3 regions of the Micromonospora sp. SH-82 genome follow, and region 1 is predicted to be linked to each of the others. Evidence: riboswitches for the same ligand, from Rfam matches in the RefSeq annotation. Region 1 holds a riboswitch; each other region holds the start of a gene.
The links. Region 1 has a riboswitch for cyclic di-AMP ahead of WHN02_RS07400 (coiled-coil domain-containing protein). Riboswitches for the same ligand answer to the same signal wherever they lie in the genome.
Positions count from the first base shown of each region.

Region 2: it holds a riboswitch for cyclic di-AMP, as region 1 does, so the genes downstream of both, WHN02_RS25475 (coiled-coil domain-containing protein) here and WHN02_RS07400 (coiled-coil domain-containing protein) in region 1, are expected to answer to the same signal.
Region 3: it holds a riboswitch for cyclic di-AMP, as region 1 does, so the genes downstream of both, WHN02_RS12765 (C39 family peptidase) here and WHN02_RS07400 (coiled-coil domain-containing protein) in region 1, are expected to answer to the same signal.

Region 1 covers NZ_CP148049.1:1,580,328-1,587,312, forward strand. The annotation lists gene WHN02_RS07375 (helix-turn-helix domain-containing protein) at 1-372, opposite strand, end outside; gene WHN02_RS07380 (hypothetical protein) at 694-936, shown strand; gene WHN02_RS07385 (helix-turn-helix domain-containing protein) at 926-2,143, shown strand; gene WHN02_RS07390 (hypothetical protein) at 2,213-2,950, opposite strand; gene WHN02_RS07395 (carbonic anhydrase) at 3,131-3,793, shown strand; gene WHN02_RS07400 (coiled-coil domain-containing protein) at 3,921-4,928, opposite strand; cyclic di-AMP (ydaO/yuaA leader) riboswitch at 4,933-5,063, opposite strand; gene WHN02_RS07405 (YibE/F family protein) at 5,230-6,579, opposite strand; gene WHN02_RS07410 (metal-sensitive transcriptional regulator) at 6,890-6,985, opposite strand, start outside.
Region 2 covers NZ_CP148049.1:5,810,855-5,817,839, reverse strand. The annotation lists gene WHN02_RS25500 (hypothetical protein) at 1-202, opposite strand, end outside; gene WHN02_RS25495 (hypothetical protein) at 375-524, opposite strand; gene WHN02_RS25490 (STAS domain-containing protein) at 1,175-1,537, shown strand; gene surE (5'/3'-nucleotidase SurE) at 1,561-2,367, opposite strand; gene WHN02_RS25480 (PfkB family carbohydrate kinase) at 2,364-3,341, opposite strand; gene WHN02_RS25475 (coiled-coil domain-containing protein) at 3,506-4,624, opposite strand; cyclic di-AMP (ydaO/yuaA leader) riboswitch at 4,670-4,800, opposite strand; gene WHN02_RS25470 (cation diffusion facilitator family transporter) at 4,954-5,868, opposite strand; gene WHN02_RS25465 (HelD family protein) at 5,976-6,985, opposite strand, start outside.
Region 3 covers NZ_CP148049.1:2,771,802-2,778,786, forward strand. The annotation lists gene WHN02_RS12755 (polysaccharide pyruvyl transferase family protein) at 1-1,052, opposite strand, end outside; gene WHN02_RS12760 (acyltransferase family protein) at 1,274-2,554, shown strand; cyclic di-AMP (ydaO/yuaA leader) riboswitch at 2,843-2,984, shown strand; gene WHN02_RS12765 (C39 family peptidase) at 3,019-3,894, shown strand; gene WHN02_RS12770 (CDP-glycerol glycerophosphotransferase family protein) at 4,056-5,780, opposite strand; gene WHN02_RS12775 (D-ribitol-5-phosphate cytidylyltransferase) at 5,836-6,985, opposite strand, start outside.

The DNA of each region.
Region 1 (6,985 bases):
CCCGTAGTCGGCGACGATCTGGTCCCACTCGTCGTGCCCGGCCCGGACCGCGTCGCTCAGCATCTGCCGGAGGGCCTCCAACCCCTCCGAGGAACCGGCCGCCGATACGGCAGCCAGGGTGCTCATCGACCACAACACCGTGCGTCTACGCATGTCCGGATCTCCTTCCTGGTTGACGTACGCCGCGATCAGCGCGCCGTCGGCCTGTAGGGCTCGGTCGCAGGCCTCGACGAACTGCGCCGACGGGCGCTTCGTTCCGTTCTCGACCTGGGAGATGTGGGTGTAGGTGAAGTTGACGGCGCTCGCGAGTTGTCGGAGAGACAAATGGCGGGCATTGCGGTGCCTCCGGAGAATGTCCCCGACCTTTTCCATGGTCACCCTCGACTCCGTTTCCTGGTCTGTGTGCCAACGGTGTACCGCTGTCCGGCACGTCGCCGCCTCGGCGACGCTGTCCGTGTCGCCGCTGGTGGGAGAGCCCCCGTCCGGCCGTGGCAGCCTCCAAGAAAGTGAGACGCTTTCGAATTCCGGGTGATTGGCAGATCTTGGCGTTGGCGCGCCGAGGAACCAGGAAGTCGTCTCACCATAACCCCATGCACAGCCGAAGAAGAAGAGGGTGGTCAATTCATGTGGACGAGATTCCGCAACTGGTGTCGAGGCCGCCACACGAGGCGGTCGGACGACAGGTGGCGGGCGATGCAGGAGGCCGAGTACGAGGCCGCGAAGCGCCGGATCCTGGCCGAAGCCGCCCGACAGCGGGGCACCCCCGAAGACCGGTGGCGGCGGGACGCCCCCGAGGTGGGCCGACAGCGGGGCACCCCCGAGGACCTGGGGCGGCACCGGTGGAACGACGGGCCGACGATCCGGCTCACCCCGTTGACCAGGCAGGCCCCACTGCTGACGTACGGACAGCGGCGGGGATACCGCTGTGAGCGGTGACCTGCCCGTCGGGCGGCGGGTGGCGTACTGGCGTGGTCGGCGGGGATGGTCGCAGCAGACCCTCGCCGACGCGCTGGGCATGTCGAAGAGCTGGGTGGACAAGGTGGAGCGGGGTGTCCGCCGGTTGGACAGGCTCTCCACCCTGCGGGAGGTCGCCCGGGCGCTCCGGATCGACGTGGACCTCCTGCTCGGCACCGGCCCGGCGGCACCCGTCGCGCGGGCCGACCAGGCCGACGGGCCGCTCACCGGCGCCGAGCTGGACCCGTTGCGGGCGGCCCTGTTCCGGTTCGACGCCGCCCTGGCCGGGGTCGACCCGACCGGCCCGACGCCGGACCGGCTCCGGGCGGGGGTGGAGCACGCCTGGTCGGCGTACGGGCACGCCGACTACCGGCTACTGGTGCGGATCCTTCCGGGGCTGCTCTGCCAGGCACAACTGAGCCGGGCGGCCCACCCGGACGACCCGGTCGCGGTCCACCTGCTGGGGCAGGTCACCCAACTGGTCTCGGCGGTGCTGTGCAAGCTGGGCGAGCTGGCCACCTCCTGGCTGGCCGCCGACCGGGCCATGACGATCGGCCGCCGGACCGCCGACCCGACGTCGGCCGCCGTCACCCTGACCCGGGTCCTGCGGGCACTGGACCGGCCCCGGCACGCCCTGGAGGTCGCTGTCGCCGTGGCGCACCGGATCGGCCCACCCGATCCGCAGACCGCCACACCAGAGCGGCACTGCGGGTACGGAACCCTGCTGGTGCAGGCCGCACGGGCCGCCGCCGCCAGTGGTGACCACCCGGGAACCGTCGACCTGCTGGACCAGGCCGCCGCCGTCGCCGCCCGACTCGGCGACGACCACCACTGCCGGACGAGCTTCGGTCCGACGGCGGTCGGGCTGGCCCGGGTCACCACCGCACTCGCCCTCGACCGGGACCGCGATCCGCTCCGGTCACACCGGGAAGTCCTCGACACCGTGGCCTTCGCCCGGCTGACCGTGGAACGGAGGGCGGCGTACCTGGTCGACGTGGCCCGGGGGTGTCTGCGCCGCAACGACCTCCCCGAGGCCGCGCGGGCGTTGCTGCTCGCCGACCGGACCGCCCCCACCGAGGTACGCCATCGTCCCACCGCCCTCGCCACCCTGCGTACGCTGCTTCGCCGGGCGTCCCGCCCGGACCCGGAACTCACCCGCCTCGCCGAAACTCTCCGGATAGCCCTTTGAACCGTCGTGCCGGGCGCCCGTCGGCGGGTCGATCGGCACGGCGGCTCGGATGATGGGCGGGGGCCTCGTCTAGCGGGACCGCCCCTGGGCCTGCACCGGGGAAGAGAACCTGTCAGTCACCGGCCCGGCCGACCCCGAATGGGTGGCGGGCCGGTCGCCACCGAGCCCGAGACCTGCGACACCAGCCGTCATGGCCTGGGCCGACGTGGACTCCGTCCCCCGTCCGGCCGCCGTCGACGAGGTGGCCGCAGGGTTCGTCGGAATCGGTAGTCCCAACGCCTTCATCCTGTCGGTGGTGAGGTCGGCGACGAGCCTCCTCCCCACCTCCTCGGTGTTGTCGGTGCGGTGACCCTGACTGAGTTCGCGGAACTGGTCGATGACGGCCGCTTGGAGCTTCGTGGCCGTACTCGGGGTCAGGTACGTCACCATGTGGCGGTGCGTCGACGGAAGGGCGGCCTGAAGTCGGTCCCTGGCGTTCCGTCCGACTTCTTCCTTTCGCGCCTCGGCGTTCTCCGCCCTCCAGGGGTTCTTCGGCATGTTGTATTTCCGCGACTCGATGATGTCGCACACCTTGTTGCTGAGAGTCTCTTGGGTGGGGGATTTGTGGTGATTCGGATCCGGCCTGTTCAGCTCCCACGCGGGCGTGCCGGCGAAAGCAGCACGCTCTCTCTCCGCCCGTTCGAGATCCCTCGAAACGGTGTTCGCGATGTCGGCCGCCTGTTCCGAGGTCAGATTCGAGACGATGAATTTGTCCTCGATGAACAGGGCGTCCTCAAGTCTCTTCCGGGGGTCATTCGTCGGGGGCATCGTGGTCTCCTCCTCGGTAGGGGGTCGGGCGACCTGACGACGGTCGGAAGGAGTCCCCGGTTCAGGTCCGACCGGCCTTCCCGTATCCCGGGACCCGGTCGGGCGGCTGAAACGTAGATCACTTGTAGCTTGACGTGCCTCACGCTGCGTGTGACGGTGAGGACCGGACCCTGTCCCCTGATGTGGGGGTTTGACCAGGTAGTTCGTTCAAGGGTAGGTGGGACCTTGCGTCAGCCGGAGACTCCCCAGGAGGCGTTCGCCGAGCTTCAGGCAGGCAACGAGCGTTTCGTCGACGGGACACCCCGCCACCCCAACCAGGACGCCGGCCACCGGGCGGCGGTCGCCGGGGAGCAGCACCCCTTCGCCGTGATCGTGGGGTGCTCCGACTCCCGTCTGGCCGCCGAGATCATCTTCGACCGTGGGCTGGGGGACCTCTTCGTCGTCCGGACCGCCGGGCACACCACCGGCCCCGAGGTGCTGGGCAGCGTCGAGTACGCGGTGACGGTGCTGCACACCCCCCTGGTGGTGGTCCTCGGCCACGACTCCTGCGGGGCGGTGGCGGCGGCCGGTGCGGTGGCCGCCGGAGGGCTCCGCCCGGCCGGACACCTCGGGGCAGTGGTCGACGCCGTCCTGCCCAGCCTCCGGCACGCCGCCGCCCAGGGCATCGTGGACCCGGCGGGGATCATCGACGTCCACATCGCCCAGACCGTCAACGAACTGGTCGGCGACTCGGCAGTCCTGGCCGGTGAGATCGCTGCCGGACGGTGTGCCGTGGTGGGGATGTCGTACCAGCTCAACGCCGGTCGGGTCCGGACTGTGGCGGCGGTTCCGCGTACCCTCTGACCGGTCTTTCGCGCCGGATCGCGAACCGGGCCGCGCGCCCCTCACGACGAACCGGTCTGCGCCTGCGACGACGAACGGGCCGCCCCCCGAAGGAAGGGGGGCGGCCCGGTTTCGCTACGACGCCCGGCTAGAGCAGGGAGACGTGGACGTGGTCGGTGTGGTTGGACGGGCCGCTGTAGGAACTCCAGCCCGTCGCCGGGAACCAGATCTGCCGGTTCCAGATGACGTAGTAGACACCCAGCCGGTCGGCGTTACGGACCAGGAACGCGGTCAGGTTGTTGCCGTACATCCGGGTGTCGTTGTTGTGCCAGGGGGAGAACCCGCGGTTCTGGAGGGACCAGTCGCAGGCCCGGCCCTTGGGGTGCTCCCACGGGCCACCGGGGCGGTAACAACCGACGAACCTGTCGAACCCGGCCCGCTTGACCTCCTTGTACATGTGGAGGGTGCGCGGGGTGATGCAGCCGGAGGTGGTGGGGTCGTTCTCGGTGCAACCCTGCGGCCGCCAGTTGCCGTTGGAATCCCGCCCCGGCGCGACCTTCGCCACCGGTGACTCGGCCACCACCAGGCCGCCGGTCAGGCCGGTGCCGCCGACCAGGGCGAGCGACTTCTCGGCGTCCCGCTTCTGCTTGGCCATCAGCGCGTGCTGCTTCTGCTGCTCGGTGACCTCGGCGTCGAGCTGCTCCTTGGCCTCGGCCGCCTCGTCCTTGACCTCCTGGACCTGGGCCAGCTTCCGGGCGTTGACCATGTTCAGCTCGTCGAGCGCCTGGGCCCGCTTGACGAACGAGTCGGGCTGGTCACTGTCGAGGAGCATCGCCATCGCGCCGATCCGCCCGCTGCGGTACGACTGGGCGGCGATCTGCCCCACCTGGGGTGCCAACCGGTCCAGCTCGCTCTGCGCCCGACGGACCTCCAGGTCGAGCTGGAGCTGCCGCTTCTTGGACTTCTCAAGCTTGTTCTGGGCCTGGGTGAAGTTGCGGTTGGTCGTCTCGATGACATCGTTGAGGAGCTTCGAGTCACCGTCCTCGTGCCCCGAGGGCCGAGGCTGGGCCATGGCCGGCGCTGACCCGGAGAAGATGGCCAGCGCGGTGATCACGGCCACCACCGGCGTCAGCCAGCGGCGTAGGGGTGCCGTCACAGTCGTCCCTTCCGTCGGCCGCCGACCGGGTTAGCTGACGGGTTCGGGACGGAAGTGGCCCCTACCGCTTGCGCGGATTCACCCCACGTACCTGGGTCCCCGATTCGCCTCGCGGCGATTGGGCGGCGGTCCCGCTGGCGCCGGTGCGCGCCTTCGGCGGTGACCGGCAGCGAGGTTACCCGAGAGTCGACTCTGGGATCTACGTCCGGAAGCCGACTAAACGCGTATTTTCGCCGTAGCGGCGGGTGACCAGTGATGAGCTTCTCATTCTGGGAAGCGTCGGCGGTCACACTGAGGAGTGTCACCATGCGGGGTCGGAACCTCCTTCTCGATTGCGCCACCCTGCGGGGGCGTCGGGGGACTGACTTCCGGCCCGGGGGTCGCTCAGGGCTTCGAGGGCGTCGTCGCGCTGAGCGGGGGGCCGGGGTCGGGGGGCGCCGTCGGGCCGGCCCGTCTTCTTCTCGGGGGTACGGCGTCCGGCGGCGGTGACCACCGCGGCCAGGGCTGTGGTCAGGGGTACGGCGGCGACCAGTCCGAGCGTGGCGACCACGCTGCGGACGATCTCCTGGGCGAGGAACTCGCTGGTCAGGACCTGCCCGGTGGGCCGGGAGTCGGCGACCAGCAGGAGCATCAGTGGCAGTGAGGCACCCGCGTACGCCAGCACGATCGTGTTGACCACCGACGCGATGTGGGCCCGCCCGACCCGGGTGCCCGCCTTGTAGAGCTGGAGTGCTGTCAGCTTCGGGTTGGCGTTGCCCACCTCGGTCACCGTGGCGGCCTGGGTGACGGTGACGTCGTCCAGGACGCCCAGGGACCCGATCACGATCCCGGCCAGCAGCAGTCCGTGCAGGTCGACGTCGGACTGGAACATCGACAGGGTGGTGGCGTCCTCGTCACCGAACCCGGTCAGGTGGGTGGCGGCGGTGGCGGCGGCGGCGAGCAGTCCGGTGAGCACCAGACTGCCCAGGGTGCCCAGGACCGCCACCGAGGTCTGGGCGCTGATCCCGTGGGTGAGATACAGCACGATGAACATGATCAGTGCTGATCCGACCACGGCGATCAGCAGGGGGGACCGGCCGGCGCTGATCCCCGGCACCACGAAGGTGAGCAGGATGGCGAAGCTCGCCGCCAGCCCGCCCAGGGCGGCCAGGCCCCGCCAGCGGCCGAACGCCACGATCGCGGCGGCGAAGAGGACCACCAGCCAGATCAGGGGCTTGCCGCGCTGGTGCTCGGCGATGTTGTAGCTGCTGGTCTCCGGATCGGCCGGGTCGACCAGCTCGACCAGGATGATCTCGTCACCCACCGCCACCCGGGGGGCGCCCGGGCCGTCCGGGATCGGGGTCTCGACCTCCTGCCCGGCGTCCGGGCCGCTGTCTGCCCGGACGGTCACCGTTCCGCAGGGCCGGTCGGCCCGTTCCGGGGTGCCCTCCGGTCCCGGTTCGACGGGCGGGCAGGGCACCGTCAACACCTGGGTGACGGTCCCGTGATAGCGGGGTACGTCCTCACCCCCGTCCGCCGTCGGCGTCCGCTCCGGCCAGAGCAGCAGGGCGGCGACGAGGGTGGCTACGAAGAGGGGAACCACCGTCGCGACGAGGACCCGTCGGACCCGGGGTGGGGCGGACGGGGCGTGACGTGTGTGGTCGGCTCCCATTGCGACTCTCCAAACGATCCACGGCGGATTACGTGTGCGTACGCCGGTCGGTTCACCCCGCCCGTGAAAATGCCCGCAACGGCGCAGTCGGGTACCCCTCGATCACCCAGGGTGACCGGAATGCGAGGTGCCCGGAGGTCCAACCGGGAATGGTAGTCACCGGATGTGGTCGCGGGGACGGGTCGGGGCTGGTGGTGGAGGTCGCCACACGCCGGCCCCGGGTGGGCGGCGGGCGCGCAGGGGCGGGGGTGGGTGGCCGGCGGTGGGCGGCCGGCGGCTCAGTGGCAGGGGGTGGAGGGGTGGGCGGGGGTCAGCCCCGCTTCATCAGGCGGCCGACGGCGGCCATCATCTCGGTGGCCATGTCCTCGGCGCGGCCGTCGGCGGCCCCCTCGTGCATGCAGTGCCG
Region 2 (6,985 bases), 2.0 Mb from region 1:
CCCGCTTGCGGGCCTCGTCGGTGGCCGTTCCGACCAGGTCACCGGCGTCGCCGGTCAGGTCGGAGCCGCTTCGGCGGGCGGTCCGGGCCGCGTCGCGGACGCTGTCCCCGGCGGAGCTCACCGTCGAGGTCAGGTGCTGCCAGGCCTCGTCCGCGATCCGCTCGGGCTTGCTGCGGCGCTCCAGCAGGTTGGTTCCGAACATCGTGGGTTCCTCCTCGGGTGCCGAAGGCCACTTCGGATTCGGCGACGGTCGGGCGTTGTCACGTTCAGCTACCCCCGCCTGTGCCCAGACCCGCCGGTCGGCAAACCCCCGGACTGCCGCCGATCACGCTCGTCGGCCACCGACGCGCCCCGGCGTCGGTGGCCGGCCGGGTCTAGCGGGTGACGACCACCGCGACCGGGCCCCGGGCGAAGTCGTCGTCATCGTCGTCATCGTCGTCGTCTCCCCCCGCCCCGCCGACGGCGCAGGCCAACATGAGGGCGAGCAGTGCCGTCGCTCCGGCCAGGGCGGCGAGTCTTCTCATCGTCGATGTCTCCAACTGGTCTGGTGGGAAGGCGTACGCGGGTGGGACCCCTCGTACGGGGCACCGTCGGGTGTCGCCCCCGATGGTAGGTACGCCGATCAATGCCGGTGGGGTCGGACGGGTGCGGCGGCCCGGCCGCACCGGTGGACACCCCTGACGCGCTCGCCGACGACGCCCCGGTGATTCCGCCGGGTGGTACACCTCCCCGGGTGTGTCCGTCGGGCGGTCCACCTTTCCGGGCGGGCGGCGGAGGTCACTGTGCGCGACAGGTGAACTACGAAAAATGGGTCGAAAGGCCGCAAGATCCCGCGCCGGAGTCGGTTCGGGTGCCCGGTCGGTGACGAGATCCGGACGAAGCGTTCGGGCGGCCGGGGACAAGGCTCTGACCAGCATCGTTGCCCCACGGGGCGCGCCGGTGGCAGAGGGTGTGGGCCGAGTGTGCCCTCGGACGTTACCCTTGTCCGGCGACGGGCGGCCGATGGCCGATCGTCGTCACAGGTGACCAAAAGGTGCGGAGAAGGGCAGCTGGCATGTCCGATCCGCAAATTGCTCATCCCGAGGGGTGGCGACCGAGGCCGTGGGAGGAATACTCTCGGTCGCGGCCCGCGTACTGATGAGGCGCCCGATAACGGGCGAGTGGAGGTGCTCGCGTGAGCCTGTCGATCGTGAAGTCGGTTCTTTCCGGTGGTGTCATCGAGATCGCCCCTCGGGGTGAGATCGACGTGGACACCGCGTACGAGGTGCGCGAGGCCATTGCCGAGGTCCTCGCCAAGGGACGCCCGTCCCGGATCGAGCTCAACATGCGGCTCGTCACCTTCATCGACTCCGTCGGCATCAGCGCCATGGTCGCCGGTTTCCAGACCGCCGAGGTCAGCGGGGTCAAGCTGGTGGTCACCGAGCCCAGCCGGTTCGTGCACCGGCAGCTCTGGGTGACCGGCCTGCTCGGTCTCTTCGGTGCCCCCGAGCCCTACTACGCAGGTTCGGCCACCCCCGAGGTTCTCCCCGGCGCCTGAGCCGCCCGTCGACGTCGTCCCGGTCACAGCGGTACGTCGATCACTTCGGTGATCGCCCGGATCGCGGTGACCGAGGCGTACCCATCGGCGAGCAGCGCCAGGTCCGAACCGGGCGGCAGGGCCTCCCCGGGCTCCTCCAGGGAGGTCCGGACGAAACCGTGCCCGGCCTCCGCCACCGTCATCTGCACCTGGCCGAAGCTGGCGAGCGACCCTCGGCGTACCCCGCGCAGCCTGTCGTAGGGGCGGTCCGGCACGTTGACGTTGAGGATGTCCTCGATCGGCAACGCGGTCAGCCGGGGGAGCAGGTCGAGGGCCACCCGGGCCGCCGTGGACCAGTGCCGTTCGGCGTCGCGGACCATGGCCGCCGCAGCCACGGCGGCACCCCCGCTGCCGGGGGTGGCGTCCCCGGCGTTGAGCACGTCCAGCGAGACCGCCAACGCCCGGCAGCCGTTGGCACCGGCGGTGAAAGCGGCCCCCACGGTGCCCGAATGCAGTACCGCCCGTCCGGCGTTCGCCCCCCGGTTGATCCCCGAGAGCACCACTGTCGGGGCCGGACCGAAGGCACCGTGCAACCCGATCAACGTGATGAAACCCGGTGAGCCGCTGACCGCGTACGCCGGGACGTCGGGCAGCCCCGGCAGGGACTGCTGGTGGACCACCACGTGTCCGTCCCGCTCCACCGCCGTCATCGCCGCGCCGGTGCCGCTCATCTCCTCCTGGGGGGCGGCGACCACCACGTCCAGCCCCCGTCTCACCGCCGCGCGGGCGAGCTCCTGGATGCCGGGGGCGGCGATGCCGTCGTCGTTGGTGACCAGGACCCGCAGCGTCATCGCTCGACCGCCCGGTGGGCCAGCTCGTCGGGGCTGATCCGTTCCTGGGGGCGGGACCCGGCCGGCACGAGACGGACCCGGTCGACGAGTCCGTTGATCGAGTCGAGCCGCCCGGTACCCAACCCGTGCCGGGTGACGTTCAGCGCCCCCGCCGCCGCCCCGGTACGGATCGCCGTCCGGATGTCACCGCCGACAGCCACCACCGCCGCCGCCCCGGCGGTCATCGAGTCACCCGCCCCCCGGGGGTCGGCTGCGTGCAGTCGGGGCATCTCCACCTCGAACACCTCCCCGTCGACGAGGGCCAGGGCCGGTTCCTCGGCGCGGCTGACCACCACCGTCTGGGCACCGGCCTGGTGCAGGTCGTACATGACCCCGGTGAGTTCGGCGACGCTGTCGTCGGCGGCCAACCCGTCGCGCAGCAGCTCCTCGTGGCTGACCTTGCAGAGGAACACCCCGCTGTCCAGGACGGCGGCGAGGTGCTCCCCGGAGAGGTCGACCACCACCCGACTACCGTTCTCCCCGAGGTCGGCGGCGAACCGGCGGTAGACGTCGGGTGGGACGAGCGACGGCTCGTTGGGGCCGCTGAGGACGCTCACCGGGGCCCGTAGCCCCTCCCCGAGGGCGAGGTTGTAGAGCTCGTCGAGCTCGTGGCGGGTGAGCCGTTCACCTGTCACGTCGACGATCTCCTGTCGGGAACCGTCGCGGCGGTCGTGCACGTACCCGCCGTTGGTCGAGTGGCGGCGGACCGTCCGCAGGTCCACCCCCTCGGTGGCGAGCAGAGGCTCCAGGACCTGACCGAGTTCCCCGCCGATGCTGGCGCAGAGCACCACCGGGACCCCGAGGGAGGAGATCATCCGGGCCTGCCAGACGCCCTGCCCGCCCGGGTGCAGGTGCAGCTCCGGGTGGTCGCTGGGCTGTTCGATGGTGACCGTGAGCAGGGGAGTGGGTGCGAACACCATCACGTGCCCGTCCATGGGGCCACCTTCCGTCCGTACGCCGGGTCGTTCACCTGATAACCGTCGACGCGGTGATCCGGGCACGCCTCGCCGGGCACGAAAACGCCGGGCGTACGCCTCGCCGGGCACGAGAACGCCCGGTGCCCCACCGTCGTGGCGGGACACCGGGCGTCACCCGGGGGTCAGTACACCGACAGGTGCACGTGGTTGGTGTGGTCGCTGGACGGGTCCCCACCCGCCCCGCTGTAGGAGCGCCAGCCGCTGCTGGGCAGCCAGATCTGCCTGTACCAGATCACGTACAGCACGGCCAGCCGGTCGGCGTTGCGGACGTAGTACGCGGCCAGGTTGTTGCCGTACGTCCGGTCCCCGCCGGTGGCGTGCCCACCGAAGCCGTTGCGCTGTGCGGCGAAGTCGCACGCCCGACCCTTGGGGTGCTCACCTGATCCACCCGGCCGGTAGCAGGAGACGTACCGGGTGAAGCCGGCCGCCTTGGCCTGGTTGAGGGCGTGCAGGGTCCGGGGCGTGATGCACCCGTTGGCCGGGGTGGGGTCGTTGACGCTGCACGACTCCCGGGGCCAGGACCCGTCGGAGTTACGCGGGGCGGGCTTGGCGTTCCTGGTGCTGCTCCCGCCCGGCCCGCTGGACGCCGCGGACCCGCTCGATCCACTCGACCCGCCGCTGCTGCTGCGCTGCTGGGCCTGTTGCTGTTGCTGCTGCTGGCGGCGGCGCTCGGCCTCCTCACGGCGCTCCTGCGTGACGGCGACGTCGAGGGCCTTCTCGGCCTGGTCCTTGCGCTTGGCCATCGTCGCGACCTGTTTGCGCTGCTCGTTGACCTCGGCATCCAGTTCGACCTTGGTCCGGGCGGACTGGTTGCGGGTCTCCTGGAGCTTGCGCAGCTCCCGCTCCTCGCTGGCGGCGACCTGGTCGAGCGCGGCGGCCCGGTCCATGAAGCCCTCCGGGGAGGTCGCGTTGAGCAGGGCGTTCGCCGCCCCGAGTCGGCCGGTCCGGTACGCGACCTGGGCGATCTCACCGACCTTGGTGTTCTGGACGGCCAGGTCGGAGTCGATGGTCTTGAGTCGACCGTTGAGTTCCTGTTGCCGCTGTGTCGACTTCTCGAGCTTGGCCTTCGCCTCCAGCCATCCCTTGCTGGCCGCCTCCAGCTGGTTGCGCAGGGCCGGGGTGCCGCCCTCGGGGTCGGCGTCGGGTGCCGCCAGCAGACTTCCCCGGGTCGCGGCCTGGGCCGGACCGACCGGTGCGACCGCGCCACCGAGGGCGAGGGTCGCGACGAGCAGGGCCGCCATCCGGGCGGTGATGCGTCGCGGTGATGCCACTACTGCCAATGGACCTGTCCTTCCGTCAACCGCCGACCGGGTTAGCTGACGGGTTCGGGACGGAAGATCCCTACCGCTGACGCGGATGCACCCCAGGAACGTGGTTCCCCGGCTCGCCCGGGTGGGCGATTAGGCGGCGGCCACCGTGGGCACCGATGGGCGCCGCCCGGCGGAGGCCGGGACCGAGCCTACCGGGGTGGGTGTGACGGTTGCAGTCAAAGTGACCGATGGTGTCGGAGAGGTGGGCGACAAAGTACGGCAAAAAGAGCAATCCTCGCGGAAATTTAAGCCTGTGCTCATCACCACTCGATGGTTCCGCAGGCACCCGCTGACGCTCCGGGTTCGACCTGCAACGTGGCGTGCTCGATGCGGAACTCCTCCCGGAGCGTGGTCCGGGCGGCGGCGAGCACCGTCCCGATCTCCGCGCCCGGGGTGGTGGTCAGGTGGGCCGAGGCGACCTCCATCCCGGAGGTGAGCGTCCACAGGTGCAGGTCGTGCACCTCGGCCACGCCGGGGACCGCCGAGAGTCGGTCGTGCACCTCGGTCACCTGGAGGTGTTCCGGGGCGGCCTGGACCAGGATCCGCAGGGCGGCCCGGGCCAGCCGCCAGGTCCGGGGGAGGATGAACACCCCGATCGCGACCGCCACCACCGGGTCCACCCACCACCAACCGGTGAACGCGATGACCAGCGCGGCGGCGATCACCCCGACCGAACCGACCAGGTCGGCGAGCACCTCCAGGTACGCGCCGCGCAGGTTGATGCTCTCCTCGGCACCCTTGCGCAGCAGTCCGAAGGCGACCACGTTGGCCAGCAGGCCGAGCACCGCCACCCCGAGCATCGGGCCGGTGAGGACCTCCGGTGGGTCGCCGATCCGGCGGACCGCCTCGACGAGGACGTAGACCGCGACCCCGCTCAGCAGCGCCGCGTTGGCCAGGGCGGCGAGCACCTCCAGGCGGTAGAGGCCGAAGGTGCGCTGCGGGTCGGTGGTGGCCCGGCGGGTCGCGGTGATCGCGGCCAGGGCCAGGCCGATGCCGAGCACGTCGGTGAACATGTGTCCGGCGTCGGAGAGCAGGGCCAGCGAGCCGGTGCGGAAGGCCGCGACCGTCTGCACCACTGTGAAGACGGCCAGCAGGGCCAGCGCGGCCCAGAGTCGGCCCACGTGTCGATGGGCGGCGTTCGCCACCGCCGCCGAGTGATCGTGCCCTGCGCCCACGCCCACACCCTCCGTCGTCCGACCCGACCGGGATACAACCTATGCTCACATCGCTATGTATGCAAGTGTCGGACGAGGGGAGGCCTGTCGACCGTCGGAGTCGACGTTCAGCCGGTGGGATCGAGGGTGACCAGGCGCTGGGTGGCCCGGGACAGCGCGACGTAGAGCGTACGGACCCCGGAGCCCGGATCGGCCCGGATCTCCCCGGGCGCGACGAGCACCACCCCGTCGTACTCCATGCCCTTGGCCTGGAGGCTCGTCACCACCTGGAGCCGGGGCTCGGCCACCTCGGCCAGCCACCCGGCCACCTCGCGGTGGCGGTCCACCGGTGTGATCACGCCGACCGTCCCCGGCACCTCGGCCAACATGGCCGTCGCCGCGGCCACCGTCTCCGGTGCCAACTCGGCCGCCGACAGCACCCGCTGCACCGGCTCCACCCCGGTCGAGCGCACCGCGACGGGCAGGGGCAGGTCGGGGTCCACCCGACGGATCTCGGCCGCCGCCACCGCGAAGATCTCCGCCGGGTTGCGGTAGTTGGTGGTCAACGTGAACCGGTGCCGCCGACGTCGACCCAGCGCCTGGTCCCGGGCCCGGGTCAGCTCCGCCGGATCACCCGTCCAGGCGGTCTGGGCCGGGTCGCCGACGACGGTCCAGGACGCCAGCCGCCCCCGTCGGCCGATCATCCGCCACTGCATCGGCGAGACGTCCTGCGCCTCGTCGACGACCACGTGGGCGTACTCCCGGTAGTCCTCCGGGCGCTGCCGGGCGGCCTCCCGGGCGGCCCGCTGCCGGTCGGCGAAGGTGCTCAGCTCCCGTACCCCGCCCGCCAGGGCGTACGGGTCCCGCCGGGGGCGGGCCGGCTTCACCGGCTGGCCCAGCAACGCGTCCAACTCGTCGAGCAGGGCGATGTCGGCGATGGTCAGACCCTCGGTGTCCAGGCTCCGCCAGGCCTCGGAGAGCAGCCGGACCTCCGCCCGGGACAGGATCCCTCCCGCGTACGCCCGCAGCCGCTCCGGTCGGGCCAACCAACCCAGTACGTGCCGGGGGTGCAGGCGGGGCCACCACGCCTTGAGGAACTCCCGCAACTCCGGCCGGTCGACGATCTCCCCGTCGAAGG
Region 3 (6,985 bases), 1.2 Mb from region 1:
ATCGTCTCGTACCGGGCCTTGTGCCCGTTGTTGAGTGCCGTGTAGTCGGCCTCGTCGTAGAGCTGGGCGGCGTCCACCTCACCGGAGACGTCGGTCATCTCCCGGTACGGGATGTCGAAGTAGCGGGCCAGTTCCAGGGTGCGCGAGTCGTGCGCGAACAGGTAACCGGGGGTGCCCGCGATCAGTGCGGTGATGGTGCCGTGGATCCGGGTGCCGAAGTTGAAGTCGAAGTCGGCGAGGTGGTCCATCCAGGTCCACGGGTCGACGAACATCCGGATCTTGTCCTCGGTGAACAGCGGGTGCGAGGTGTGGATCGGGATGTTGCTCTTCTTTCCACGGTCCTCGGGGGCGTCACCGTAGAGCAGGACACCGAGGGTCTTGACGTCCTGCGGGATGTAACAGAGATTCGGGTACTTCCGGTGGTGGGAACTGATCACCTTCGCCATCGACTTCACGTACGGCGAGACGGTGAGCGCGATCTTGTCGTCGGTGCCGAGGTACGGCTTCTTCTTCTCCACCCGCAGGGTGTCGCCGTGCAGGAACATCGACGGACAGCCGATCACCTCCACCGCGTCGAAACCGAGCGAACGCAGATAGTTCTCCGTGATCTCACCGCGTACGCCGATGGTGTGCGAACGGTCGAGGACGGCCCCGACGAAGTCCTTGACCTGGTCGTCGATCGGGCGCAGGTATTCCAGGTCGCCCTTGAGGTTGGTCTGCGCGCCGACACCGTAGACGACCACCGGGATCTTCAGGCGACGGATCAGCCGGGTCATGCTGACCAGCCGGTGGGCGAAACTGCGCCGGAAGGCGTTGGCCAACGGGACCACGAACACGTCGTAGTTCTCGTTGATCATGTCCGCGTCCCGGGCGTCGGAGCGGAACCCGGTCGAGGTGATCTCCGCATTGGCGGTCCGGAGGATCTTGTGTGCCGAGTGGCTGAAAACCAGGTTTCCCGAGTTGTCGCCGATCCAGTTCCGCTCGAACGTCTCCTCCGGCGGGTAGATGTCGAAGGGCCCCTTCTTGGCCCGGAGCAGAATCCGCTGGTGCATCACTGGTCCCTCTCGTCCATGCCCCCGCTGGCTGGTCTGCGGATATTAGGGCATCGGCTCTTACCTACTCCACGCCCGTCACCACCGTCCGATTCGGCCGCGAAGATGAGCGGTCGTCCGATTGCGGTATGGTCCCCGGCGGCGGCCGGTCGACCCCCGGCGACGGAGCGTGGAGGAGGAGACGTCGTGGTGGTTCGTACGGTCGTGGTCGGTGTGGTGGCGTGACCAGCGTATCGGCGACCGGCGCGACCGCCACCGGAGCGACCCCCGCCCTGTCCCGGCTGCCCTCGCTCACCGGACTGCGGTGGATCGCCGCCCTGCTGGTGTACGGATTCCACGCCGCCACCATGCGGGTCGTCGCCGAGCCGGGACCCCAGGGCGTGTTGGAGAAGGTCTTCACCCTCGGCCTCTCCGGAGTGCAGTTCTTCTTCATCCTCAGCGGTTTCGTCCTGGTCTGGTCGGCCCGCCCCGAGGACTCGAAACGGGCCTTCTGGCGTCGCCGGGCCGCGAAGATCTATCCCAACCACATTCTCATGTGGATGGTCGTGCTGCTCGTCGGGCTCTACTTCGTCGACCCGGTGAACGGTCAGGTGGCGCTCACCAACCTGCTGCTGTTGCAGGCGTGGGACCCCACTCCGGGCCACTTCTACAGCATCAACACGGTCAGCTGGTCGCTCTCCTGCGAGCTGTTCTTCTACCTGTGCCTGCCGTTCGCACTCCCGGCGATCCGGCGGGCCCGACCCTGGATGCTCTGGGCCGTCGTCGTCGCCGTACCGCTGCTGATCCTGGCGCTCTGGCCGACGCAGTTGCTGGTGCCACCGGAGTACCGGTGGTGGTTCACCCAGATCTTCCCGATCACCCGGTCGTTCGAGTTCTGGATGGGCGTCGCCGCCGCCGAGCTGATGCGTCGGGGCTGCTGGCGTGGTCCCCGGCTGACGGTGGCCAGCGTCGTGTTCGTGGCCGTCTGGGTGGCGGCCGGTGAGCTCATCCGCGCCGAGCTCTGGGCGGCGGTCCTGTCGGTGGCGTACATCCTGGTCATCACCGCCGCGGCGGACGCCGACATCAACGGCCGCCGCTCACCCTGGCGCTCCCGGCCGATGCTCTGGCTCGGCGAGGTCTCCTTCGCCTTCTACCTGGTGCACGTCTTCGTCATGGTCACGGTGCTCCGGCTCGCCGGCGTCTACGGCGTCGGCCTGCCCGGCTGGTGGGGGCCGGTGGCGGTGGTGGCCTTCCTCCTGGTCAACCTGGTGCTGGCCGGGCTGATGCACAGGTACCTGGAGACCCCGATGATGCGCCTGCTCGCCCCCTCCCGCTCCGGCCGCACCCGGCGCGGGTCGGGACCGCAGTCGGCCGGTTCGGACCCACGACAGGTAGCGCCCGAGCCGCAGCCGGTCGCGCCGGAACCGCAGTCGGTCGCGCCCGAGCCGCAGCCGGTCGTGCCGGGGCCGCGCTCGGCGGCGTCCGCCGCCGAGCAGCCGGTGGGCGACGCCGAACGACGCTGACCCATCCCGTCGTGACGGTGATGCCGCTCACAGGACGCCGGATCCGGTCACGCGACGCAGGTGGGACGTCGCCCGCCGACAATCCCTCGGGGATGCTCACCGAACGTCCGGTTGTCGCCCTCGACGGATGGATGAAACCGCCCGTCCCATAGATACACGACACTGTCGGAGTGCGGTGAAGATTGCTGCCATGATCGAGGTTTAAGCAGGTCAAGCCGGGTTGGCAGGGAAAAGCTCGGCCAGTAGTGTCGCTGCGTCCGGTGCGGTTCCCGATCGCAAAAGCGACGCCGCTCCGACCCGCTCAATCGTCTCAGGACGAGCCGGGGACCCACGTAGTCCGGGGTGAATCCGGGAGCCAGCACTCCCGGTAGGGCGACTTCTTCCCGCCCGAATCCGTCAGCTAACCCGGTAGGCGGAATCGGAAGGAGCCCCGTTCCTTGCCTCACCATCCCCTTCAGTCGACAGTGAGACACCATCTCGGGCGACAGCTGCGTCGGCTCACCGCAGACCGCTCGTACCAGGTCGTCGCCGCCTCGGCCGCGACCCTCATGGTGGCCTCGGGCGTCGGAGTCGGCGTCGCCGTCACCGGTGACGGGTCCGACCTCGACCAGCCCACCCCGGCCACCGTCGCCGAACAGGCCCCCTACGCCGGTGACCTTCCCGCCCGCGCCGAGCTGAGCGCGCCGCAGACCGCGGCGCCGTCGCTGACCACCCCGGCCCCGACCGCCACCGCCCGCTCGCAGAGCCCCGCTCCGACGGCGACCGCGAGCAGCGCCACCAGCACCACCGCACCGGCGACCGACCTGACCCGTACGGCGACTCCGAAGCCGCCCGCGTCGAAGGTCCTCGACCACGACCACCAGTCCCAGATCACCTACTACTACTGCGGCCCGGCGGCGGTACGCAACGCGCTGTCGGCCATGGGCCTGGCCCGGACCCAGGACGACCTGGCGGTGCGGCTCGGCACCACGACGATGGGCACCAACTCGGCCGCCGACACCACCCGGGTGCTCAACCAGGTGGTGGACGGCAGCCCGTACCGGACCACGATGATCCCCGGCAACGCCGCCACCACCGCCCAGACCGAGCGGCTCCGGGCCGACCTGGTCGCGGCGGTCGCCGACGAGCGCGGCGTGGTGGTGAACGTGGCCGGGACCACCACCGACCTCGCCGGGGGCTGGCACTCCTTCCCGGGCGGACACTACGTCGCGGTGGTCGGTTACCGCGACGACGGCCGGACCGTGAAGATCGCCGACTCGGCGAATCCGGCGGTCCCGACGTACTGGCTGACAGTGGGCACGCTCGCCGACTGGATCGCCAGCCGGGGCTACTCCGCCTGAGTCGGCAGGCCCCACCCGGTCCACGAGACGGGCGCCGTCCCCCCGCGCAGGGGGGACGGCGCCCGTCTCGTTCTCGCGGGGCCGCTCAGGCGATGGGAGAGGGGCGCTCGTCCCGGTGCCCGTTCAGGCGGTGGGGGAGCGGCGTTCGTCCCGGTGGTCGCTCAGGCGGTGGGGGAGAGTGGCCCGGTGGCGGCGTCGGCCAGCCCGGCATCCCCACCGGTACGCGGACCCGGCGGGGTCCACGCCGGGTCCAGGTGCCGCCGGGCGGCCGCCAGGAACACCTCCGCGTAGGACTCGGCCGGGAAGTCCCCGAGGTAGCGGGCGCGGGTGTGCCACCGGGCCGACTCCGCCGGATCGGTCTGCAACAGCGCGGTCAGCACCTCGTCGACGTTCGACATGTCCCGCCGGAGCACGTACGCCGAACCGGCCAGGGGGAACCGCTCGGTGAACCGGTCACCCTCGCCCACCATGTCGGTCACCGCGTACGGCTTGCCCGAGTAGAGGTAGTCGGAGATGACCCCGGAGACGTCCGACACCAGCGCGTCCGACCGGTTGACGCACTCGGTGAGGGTCAGGTCCCGACCGGCGGCGGCCCCGAAGACGTGCGGCCGTCCGGTGCGGGCCCGGTCGGTGGAGAGCAGCTCGGTGAGCCGGGCCAGCTGTCGGGCCGAGGCCGGGTTCTGGGTGGTGTACGGGTGGGCCCGGAGGATGACTGTGGCACCCCGGGCCAGCAGCGCCCGGACCAGGGTCTCGCCCTGCGGCAGGGAGCAGTAGTTGGCGTCGGCGTGGTGCCCGGTCCAGGTGGGGGTGTAGAGGACCGTCGGGCCGGCCAGGCCCCGAACCGCCTCCCGGCGGACCTCGATCGCCTCCACCTGGGGGCGGCCGACCACCTCGAACTTCTCCGCCGGGATGTCGACCCCGGCGCGGGCGTACCGCTCGACCGCCGCCGGACCGGCCACGAAGATCCGGTCGAAGATCCCGGAGACCGGGTTGGCGCTGGGGGCCTTGTCGCTGTCGCCGTGGTGCAGCTGGATGTGGGTCAGGTGGTTGAACCTGACGCAGTGGCTGTTCTTCGCCCCGTGGTTGACGTAGAAGGCGACCTTCAGGCTGGGCACCAGCGCCTCGTCCATCGCCTTGAGGGTCGGGCAGAACACCACCGGGGCGCGGGTGGCCGCCGACACCGGGCCGAGGAACTCCGGCTCGCGGACGAGCACCAGGAACGGCCTACCGATCCGCTCCAGGTACGGCAGCCACATGGTGACCTGGTACTCCGAGCCGGGCGGGGCGGAGAAGTAGAGCAGGAACTCCGGCTGGAGGCGGCGTAGCGCCCGACCGACCGGCCCGCCACCGCTGCCCGGCCGGAACCGCCGCCGGGCCAGGTCGAGCGCGACGGCACCGACCCCGCCGCTCACCACGAGCGTGGCCAGCAGTGCGACCCAGGCGGGCAGGGCCAGGGCGGCGGCCGCCGCCACCACCGCGAGCAGCGCCAGGACGGCGTTGCCCAGTTGGGTGGCGACGGCCGGTGACCACTGCCGGACCGCGAGGTTGGCCGCCCGGATCTCCAGCATCCCGGCGTCGTGCAGCGGCCCGGCGAGCAGGACCAGCCCGAGCAGGGCCAGCGCGGTCACCGCCAGCACCGGGTCGAACCCGGCGTCGAGGCTACGCGCGTACCCCACCAGGACGGCGGCGGCGACGAGTGTCGTCTCGGCCAGCACGTCGGCACCGGGCCGGACCCGTCGCTCCAGCGCGGCGGCGGCCAGCGCCGCCACCGCGAGCGCCAACCCCCACCCCGTCGCGCCGGTGAACGCCACGACACCGAAGGCGACCAGGGCCCCACCGGTGGTCAGCACCCGAGCGGTCAGCTTTCTGACCAGGTCACCACGCATGTCACTCCGCTTTTCGGTCTCGCTGGGCCGGCCCGCCGCTGGACTGCTGTCGGAATCAGCCGGCGGTGGTCACTGCGGGCCGCTCCGACTGGACCGGTACGGCCTGGGGAGCCGTCTCGCCCGGTGCCCGGCGTACGTCGATCACCTGACCGGTCAGCTCGGAGATCAGCACGTCCAGGGAGGCCTGGGCGACGGTCTCGGCGGCCAGGAGGGTGTTCTCCGGCTCCTCGCCGAACGCCCGGGTCCGCATCGGGGTGGCGGTCCGCTCCGGGTTGATGCAGTTGACCCGGATGCCCAACTCGGCCCACTCGTCGGCCAGTGCCTGGGTCAGGTTGACCAGGGCCGCCTTGGTGGAGGAGTAGAGGGCGTACTGCGCCCGGCCCCGGGTGTAGGAGCTGGACGTGTAGAGCAGGAGCTGACCCTTGGTCTGCTGGAGGTACGGCAGGGACTGCCGGGCGATGGTGACCGGGCCGACGAAGTTGACCTGGAGGACCCGGTCCATCGTCTCCTCGTCCATCTCGGCGAGGGAGCCCTTCTCCAGGATCCCGGCGGTGACCACCACGTGGTCGATCCGGCCGGTGGCGTCGAAGGCGGTCTTGAGCGCCGCGGCGACGTCCTCGGCCTGCTCGACGTGGGTCCCGGTGCTGGAACGGCTGAACGGGAAGACCTGGGCGCCGTAGCGGCGGGCCAGCTCGGTCAGCTCGTGGCCGATGCCGTAGCTGCCGCCGAAGACCACGATCGTCCGCCCGGACAGCTCCTCGGTGTAGCTGCGCGGGTCGGTCTGCCGGGGCACCTGGGCGGCGGCCAGCTGGAAGAGCTTGTCCGCCAGGTGCACGTCCACCGGGTGGGTGACCTTGATGTTCTCGTCGGAACCGTCGATCACCTTGATCGGGGTGCCGGGCAGGTAGCGCAGCACCACCCCGCAGTCGTCGGTGGCGGCGAAGTCCGGGTCCCCGGCGGCCCGCCGGTACGCCTCCCGGATGGTCCCCGACCGGAACGCCTGGGGGGTCTGCCCCCGGCGCAGCCGGGACCGGACCGGGATGTCGGTGATGCACTCGTTCTCGTCGACCTGGACGATCGTGTCGGCGGAGGGGATGGCCACGTCCACCGCCTCGTAGGTCCAGAGCGCGTTGACGCACTCCCTGACGATCCGGCCGCTGACCAGCGGGCGGACCGCGTCGTGGAAGAGGACGTTGACGTCGCCC